Linked DNA regions of Pleomorphomonas sp. T1.2MG-36. The protein of the gene in region 1 interacts with the protein of each later gene in a pairwise test. Links are inferred from orthologs where the notes say so. Each region holds a gene or a part of one and is shown on either strand. Other genes may lie near its edges.

The links. The genes of interacting proteins can lie anywhere in the genome.
Region 2: the proteins of QQZ18_RS17965 (region 1) and dsbD interact in binary tests that used the Escherichia coli proteins (3 or more experiments, as listed by UniProt). The link is inferred for Pleomorphomonas sp. T1.2MG-36 from one-to-one orthologs.

What each region holds. Positions count from the first base shown.
Region 1 is NZ_CATNLY010000045.1:75,412-78,928, forward strand. Bases 1-2,999 are described here. They hold QQZ18_RS17965 (DsbE family thiol:disulfide interchange protein), read left to right. Parts: upstream 1-1,207; coding sequence 1,208-1,792; downstream 1,793-2,999. Other genes in these bases: ftsY (signal recognition particle-docking protein FtsY), read left to right, coding at 1-135; QQZ18_RS17955 (heme ABC transporter permease), read left to right, coding at 262-990; ccmD (heme exporter protein CcmD), read left to right, coding at 987-1,211; QQZ18_RS17970 (YggS family pyridoxal phosphate-dependent enzyme), read right to left, coding at 1,777-2,451; QQZ18_RS17975 (LolA family protein), read left to right, coding at 2,679-2,999. Also shown: more of QQZ18_RS17975, read left to right, coding at 3,000-3,350; QQZ18_RS17980 (septation protein A), read left to right, coding at 3,373-3,517. UniProt on the Escherichia coli protein: Involved in disulfide bond formation. Catalyzes a late, reductive step in the assembly of periplasmic c-type cytochromes, probably the reduction of disulfide bonds of the apocytochrome c to allow covalent linkage with the heme.
Region 2 is NZ_CATNLY010000012.1:913,972-917,469, forward strand. The notes cover bases 172-3,151. They hold dsbD (protein-disulfide reductase DsbD), read left to right. Parts: upstream 172-774; coding sequence 775-2,529; downstream 2,530-3,151. Other genes in these bases: QQZ18_RS11095 (response regulator), read right to left, coding at 172-656; QQZ18_RS11105 (DsbA family protein), read left to right, coding at 2,551-3,151. In the rest of the region: more of QQZ18_RS11095, read right to left, coding at 1-171; more of QQZ18_RS11105, read left to right, coding at 3,152-3,180; QQZ18_RS11110 (L,D-transpeptidase), read left to right, coding at 3,177-3,498. UniProt on the Escherichia coli protein: Required to facilitate the formation of correct disulfide bonds in some periplasmic proteins and for the assembly of the periplasmic c-type cytochromes.

The DNA.
Region 1 (3,517 bases):
GGTGGCATCCTCGTCGCCATCGCCGAGAAGTTTGGCCTGCCGGTGCACTTCATCGGCGTCGGCGAGGGGATCGACGATCTTGAGCCCTTTGCTGCCCGCGACTTTGCCCGGGCCATCGCCGGACTTGGCGACTGACGGTGCCGCCCTGAGCGTCCTTCGCGCCGCTGCGGATTGCCGGTCGCCGACGAAGCCGCTATTTGTGCAGTCTGGAATACGTCGAAGCCGCGATTGACGGCCGCGCACCCACGCTCCGAGGCAAGCATGCCCCTCGCCGATCTGGCCAATCCAACACGCTTCCTAGCACTTGCCGGCCGCCTGATCCCCTGGCTTGCCGGGCTCACCGTCATGTTGTTCGCCGGCGGTCTCGCCTTGGTCATCCGCTCGCCGGCTGATTATTTGCAGGGCGAGACCGTCAGGATCATGTACATCCACGTGCCCGCCGCCTGGTTGTCCATGCTGACCTACGCCATCATGGCCGTGTCCGCGCTCGGCACCCTGGTCTGGCGACATCCGCTTGCCGATGTCGCCGCTCGCGCGGCCGCCCCGATCGGTGCCACTTTCACCGCGCTGGCCCTGGTGACCGGATCGCTGTGGGGTCGGCCGATGTGGGGCACCTACTGGGAGTGGGATGCGCGCCTCACCTCGGTGCTGGTGCTGTTCATCATGTATCTCGGCCTCATCGCACTCTGGCGTACCATCGAGGATCCGACGCGCGGCGCGCGCGCCGCCGCAATCCTGATCCTGGTCGGTTCGGTCAATCTGCCGATCATCAAGTTCTCGGTCGACTGGTGGAACACTCTGCACCAGCCTGCCTCGGTGTTCCGTATCGACGGTCCGACCATCGACGTCACCATGCTGTTGCCGCTCGCGGCCATGGCATTGGCCTTCACCGCCCTTCTCGCCACGCTGCACCTGGCCGCCATGCGCAATGAGATTTTGCGTCGGCGCATTCGCGCGCTCGGCCTGACTGCCGCCGGAGCCGCCCGATGATCGCTTCTCTCGGCCCTTATGCCGGCTTCATTGTCCTGAGCTACGGAGCGGCCGCGCTTGCCGCCTTCGGCCTCACGTTTTGGGTGGTTCTGGATCATCGCCGTTTGAGACACACGCTGAGGACCCTTGAGGCGCAAGGCCTGACCCGCCGATCGGCGCGCGCCGCGGCTCGACTGGCGCCCGAAACATCATTGGACGCCAAGCTGGAGACGCAGGCTTGAGCACGTCTTCCCGCCGCCGCGCCAGCCTTCTCGCGCTCGTTCCGCTCGTCTTGTTTCTGGCGCTTGCCGCCTTGTTCTACGCAAGACTCGGAGCGGGCGACCCGGCGGAGGTACCGTCCGCACTGATTGGCAAACCGGTTCCCGACTTCCGGCTCGACGCCGTCGCCGGACTGACGCAAGACGGAGCATCGGTTCCCGGTCTTTCGTCGACCGACCTCGCCAAAGGCGTTTCCGTCGTCAACGTGTTCGCCAGTTGGTGCGCGCCCTGCCGTGCCGAGCATCCGCTGCTGACCAAAATCGCCGAGGACCGGCGTATCCGCCTCTACGGGCTCAACTACAAGGACGCCGACGATCAGGCGCTGCGCTTCCTCAACGGCCTCGGCAATCCCTATGCCGCCGTCGGCGCCGATCGCAAAGGTCGCGTCGGCATCGACTGGGGCGTCTATGGCGTGCCCGAAACCTTCGTGGTGGCCGACGGTCACATCGTCGCCAAGCTGGTGGGGCCGCTTACGCCCGACAGAATCTCGACGGAACTGAGACCGGCCATCGACAGGGCGCTGGGCGCTCAGGCGGCGCCGTAGTCCCGGAAGCCAAAAATGGCGCTGCCGACCCGCACATGCGTCGCGCCCTGGCCGATCGCCGTTTCGTAATCCGACGACATGCCCATCGAGCGGAAGGCCACCCCAGCCCGCCGCGCCAGTTCGTCGAGCAACGCGAAATGCGGCGCTGGCGGATCGCCGACCGGCGGGATGCACATCAACCCGGTAATGGCGAGGCCGTGCACGTCGCGACAGCGCTTCACGAAGTCCACCGTTTCGCGCGGCGCGATACCAGCCTTTTGCGGCTCCTCCCCGGTGTTGACCTGCACGAGCAGCTTGGGGAAACGGTTCTGCGTCCGCATTTCCTTGGCAAGAGCCGCCGCGATCTTGTCGCGGTCGACGCTGTGGATGACATCGAACAAAGCCACCGCTTCGCGCGCCTTGTTTGACTGCAACGGTCCGATCAGATGCAGCTCAACGCTGGGGAAATCCGCCTTTACCGACGGAAACTTGGTGGCGGCCTCCTGCACGCGGTTTTCGCCGAAGACGAACTGCCCGGCGGCGATGGCGGCACGGACATCGGCCTCCGGAAAGGTCTTGGAAACGGCGATCAACGTCACCGAACCGGTTGGCCGTCCGGCCTCCTCCTCGGCCCCCTCGATCACCGCCCGCACCCGTCCAAGCGCTTCGGAAATGGTCATGCTGGCCTCTCCATTCTCCGCCAAAGCCGCGAAGGCCCAAGTCCCGAAGGGCCGGAGGCATCTCTGTCGCCAACCCTGCCGCCTGTCTTTGGCGCACGCCGCCGTCTTGTCAATACGGCGCTGGAAACTCTACCTTGTTTCGCCATCTTCTGATCTTTAAGTGGGTGGGACGTGTGCCGCAGCGTCGCCATCGCGTGCGGAAAGTAACAACGGAAAGGGTATCCGCGATGTTTCAAACCCTGAGGATAGGGCGCCGTGCGTTCCTGAGCGGCATTGCCGGTGCCGGCGTGACGCTGGCGCTCGCCACCGCCGCGGTACCCCTTGCAACAACCGAAGCGCTGGCCAAGCCCAACCTCGCCAATCTTTCGCCCGAGCAGCTCGCCACGGTGCAGGCGGTCAACCGCTACTTCAACTCGATCACCACCTTCGAAGGGAAGTTCCTGCAGACGGCGCCTGATGGCGGCGAGACCACCGGTTATTTCGTCATCGACCGGCCCGGCAAGATGCGTTTCCGCTACTATCCGCCGGCACAGCTCGACATCACAGTCGACGGCCGGACAGTTGCGGTCGACGACAAGGCCATGCAGTCGCAGACGCTCTATCTTCTGTCGGAAACGCCATTGCGCTTCCTGCTCGACAAGAACATCAACCTGCTTGAAGAGGCAGTGGTGCAGTCGGTCAGCGCCGATTCCGATTTCATCGTCATCCGCCTTCAAGACCCTGGCACGTTCGTCACCAGCCATCTGACGCTTTACTTCGATGCACGCACCACCGAACTGAAGCAGTGGACGGTAACCGACGATCAGGGGTTTGACACCACGGTGGCCATCTACGAAACCAAGGTGGGCAATCCCACCAATCCGGAATGGTTCCAGATCAACTATTCCAAGTACAAGTGACCGCAGCCCGCCAGGAGTGATGATGACCGAGATGCCCGCCGCCGGCCGCAAGGCCGAGAATCCCTGGCTCAAGCTCGCCCTTGAGCTGGGCCCGCTTCTCGTCTTCTTCTTTGCCAACGGCCGCTTCGGTATCTTCGCCGCCACCGGTGCCTTCATGGCGGCGATGG
Region 2 (3,498 bases), on another replicon or contig:
TCGGCCTTGAGCCGGTAGCCGAGGCCCCGGACGGTTTCGATCGCCATCCGACCGACCTTGGCGCGCAGATTGTGGATGTGAACCTCGACGGCGTTGCTTTCCACCTCCTCCTGCCAGCCGTAGAGACGGTCCTCCAGTTCGGTGCGCGAGCGGATGACGCCGGGCCACTCCATCAGCGCCGAGAGCACGGCGAACTCCCGACGCGACAGCGACACCGCCTTGCCCGCGACCGTCACGACGGAGGTGGCGGGGTCGAGCACGATACCGGCCGCCTCGAGCAACGGACCGGCCCGCCCCTCGCGGCGGCGGGCGATGGCGCGCAACCGGGCGGCCAGTTCGTCCAGATCGAAGGGCTTGCCGAGATAGTCGTCGGCGCCGGCATCGAGACCGGCGATCCGGTCGGACGTCTCGTCGAGGGCGGTGAGCAGCAGCACCGGCGTCGCATCGCCCTGCCGCCTGAGATCGGCGAGAATGTCGAGGCCGGCACCATCGGGCAGCATGCGGTCGAGCACCACCGCATCGAACCGCGAGGCCGAGAGCGCAGCGCGCGCGTCGGCCGCCGTGAACACCACGTCGACCGTCGAGCCCGCCAACCCCAGTCCAACCTTCAGCCCGTCGGCCAGCACCGGATCGTCCTCGACCACCAAGATGCGCATCGCGCTCCTTCCCAGGCAACCACGTTGGCCCCGATGGACCTTGCCTGCCTTAAGGCTGGCTTAAGGTCGGGCGACACTATGCGTCTTGTCCAGTGGAATCAGCGAGGCGACCGGCGGCATGAATTTTTCGATCAAGGCGAGATGGCTCTTCATCCTTCTGCTGCCGCTCGTGCTTTTTCCGCTCGCCGCCAAGGCCGAAACGCCGGCCCCGGCCGACAAGGTGTTCACGCTCAACGCCAGCCGAGAGGGAGCTTTGCGCCTTGCCTGGACGGTGGCGCCGGGCGCCTATCTCTATCGCGACAGCCTGAAGGCGTCGCTCCATGGTCGCGATCTCGCCCTGACCCCACCGCCAGGCGAAACCAAGGACGATCCCAACTTCGGTGAGGTCGAGGTCTACCACGACGTCGTCGCGCTGACGGTGCCCGACATGCCGCCAAGCGGTGTTCTGGACGTCACCTATCAGGGCTGCGCCGAGTCCGGCATCTGCTACCCGCCGGTCCGGAGCCAGGTCGATCTCGCCTCGCTCGTGGTCACCCAACGGCCGCGCGCCTCGCTGCTGGCCGACACCGCCGATCCGCTTGTCCCGTCGCAGGACGCGCCACAAGGCAGTGTCGATCGGGAGGCCGGCACGGCTCTGTCGAGCGGCAGTCTCGCCGTCATTCCCGCCTTCGTCGGCTTCGGGCTGCTACTCGCCTTCACGCCCTGCGTCTTCCCGATGATCCCCATCCTCTCGGGCATTCTGGTTGGAGCGGGACAGCGTTCGATCCGGCGCGGCTTCTCGCTTTCGGCCGCCTACGTTCTGGCTATGGCCTCGGCCTATGGCCTTGCCGGCCTCGTCGCCGGCTGGAGCGGCGCCAATCTCCAGGTCCTGTTGCAGACGCCGCTGGTGCTGGGGCTTTCGGCCGCCATCTTCGTTGCGCTGGCGCTCGCCATGTTCGGCTTGTTCGAGCTGGCGCTGCCGTCGTTCATCGTCACGCGGATCGCTGCCCTTCCCGTGCGCGGCGGCTCGCTGGGCGGCGCGGCGCTCATCGGCTTCGGTTCGGCGTTGGTGATCGGCCCTTGCGTCACCCCGCCGCTGGCCGCCGCCATGCTCTACGCCATCGACAGCGGCGATGCCGCACGCGGCGGCGCGGCGCTATTCGCCCTTGGGCTCGGCATGGGCCTGCCGCTGGTGTTGGCCGGCACCTTCGGCGCACGCTTCCTGCCAAAGGCCGGCCCCTGGCTGGACGGCTTTCACCGCCTCTTCGGCCTGATCTTTCTCGGCGTTGCCGTCATGCTGGTCGCACGCCTCCTGCCGCTCCCGGCAGGGTTGGCGCTTTGGGGCGCATGGGGCGTCATCGTCGCGACATTCCTCGGTGCCTTCGATCGGCTGGACAGCGCAAGCCCCTGGAACGCTCGGCTTTCCAAGGCGATCGGCCTCTCGGGAGCGCTTTATGGCGCGGTGCTGATCGTAGGCGCGGCGGGCGGCAGCGGCGATCCATTGCGCCCGCTCGCCTTCGTCGCCGGACGCGAAACGGATCAGGCCGTCACGTTGCGCCTGACTCAGCCGGCCGACTTCGACCGAGCCTTCGCCGCCGAGGCAACCGCCGGCAAACCGGTGCTCATTCTGTTCACCGCCGACTGGTGCACGGTCTGCAAGTCCAATGAGAAGATCCTCGCCGAGCCCGGCCTCCGCGATCGCCTGGCGCGCACGCCCCGCATTTCCGTCGACATCACCGCCCAGACCACCGAGGCCGAGAAGCTGATGGCGCGTTTTCGCGTCATCGGGCCGCCGGCCTTGTTCCTGCTCGACGCCAATGGACGGGAAATTCCCGGCTCTCGCCTCATCGGCGCCATCAATGCCGCCGATCTGACCGCTCGCCTTGCTATCTGAGACTCGCACGAAAGGATTTCCATGCAACGACGCACATTTCTCGCAGGAGCCGGCACCGCGCTGGCTGCCGCCATCGGCATGGGAAGCTTGCCGGCCTTGGCCGCCGAGGTGAGCCTCGACGATCTTCTTCATGATCCCGCCGCCCCAGTGGGCGGCAACCCCAAGGGAGACCTGACCATCGTCTCCTTCTCCGACTACAATTGTCCCTTCTGCAAGAAGGCCGAGCCGGACCTCGCCCGTGCCGTCCGCGAAGATGGCAACATCCGCCTCGTCTACAAGGACTGGCCGATCCTGTCGCAGGCCTCGGTCTATGGCGCCCGGATGGCCTTGGCCGCCCATTACCAAGGCTCCTACGAGCGTGCTCACCATGCTCTCATGTCCATCTCCGGCCGCGCCGTGTCGCAAGAGGACATGGAACAGGCCCTTGCGACGGCCGGCATCGACATGCAGCGCCTCAAGACCGACCTCGAAACCAGGAAGAAGGAGATCACCGAACTGCTCGCTCGCAACATGGATCAGGCCGACGCGCTCGGCCTCCAGGGCACGCCGACCTACCTGATCGGGCCGCTCCTCGCCTCCACCCTCGATTACGATGGTTTCCGCGAGGCGATCGCCGAAGCCCGCAGCCGCCAGGCAGGAGACGCCCAATGAGACTTGCTCTGATCCTCGCCTTTGCACCGCTCTTGCTTGCCGCCTGTGTCAGCTCGCCCTACGGGCCTGCCATGCCGCCTCTGCCGGCGGTCTCCGCCGCAAGTCCCGGCGCCGGGGTCACAACTCCCCCACCACAGTACCGGCGCCAACTGGTCGCCGATCCGACGGGCGCCACTCCCGGCACCCTCGTCGTCGATCCGGCAAACCGCTATCTCTATCTGGTGCAGGAAGATGGCATGGCGCTTCGCTACGGCGTCGGCGTTGGCAAGGCCGGCATGGAGTGGTCAGGCAGAGCCAGGGTGGCCTTCAAGCGGGAAT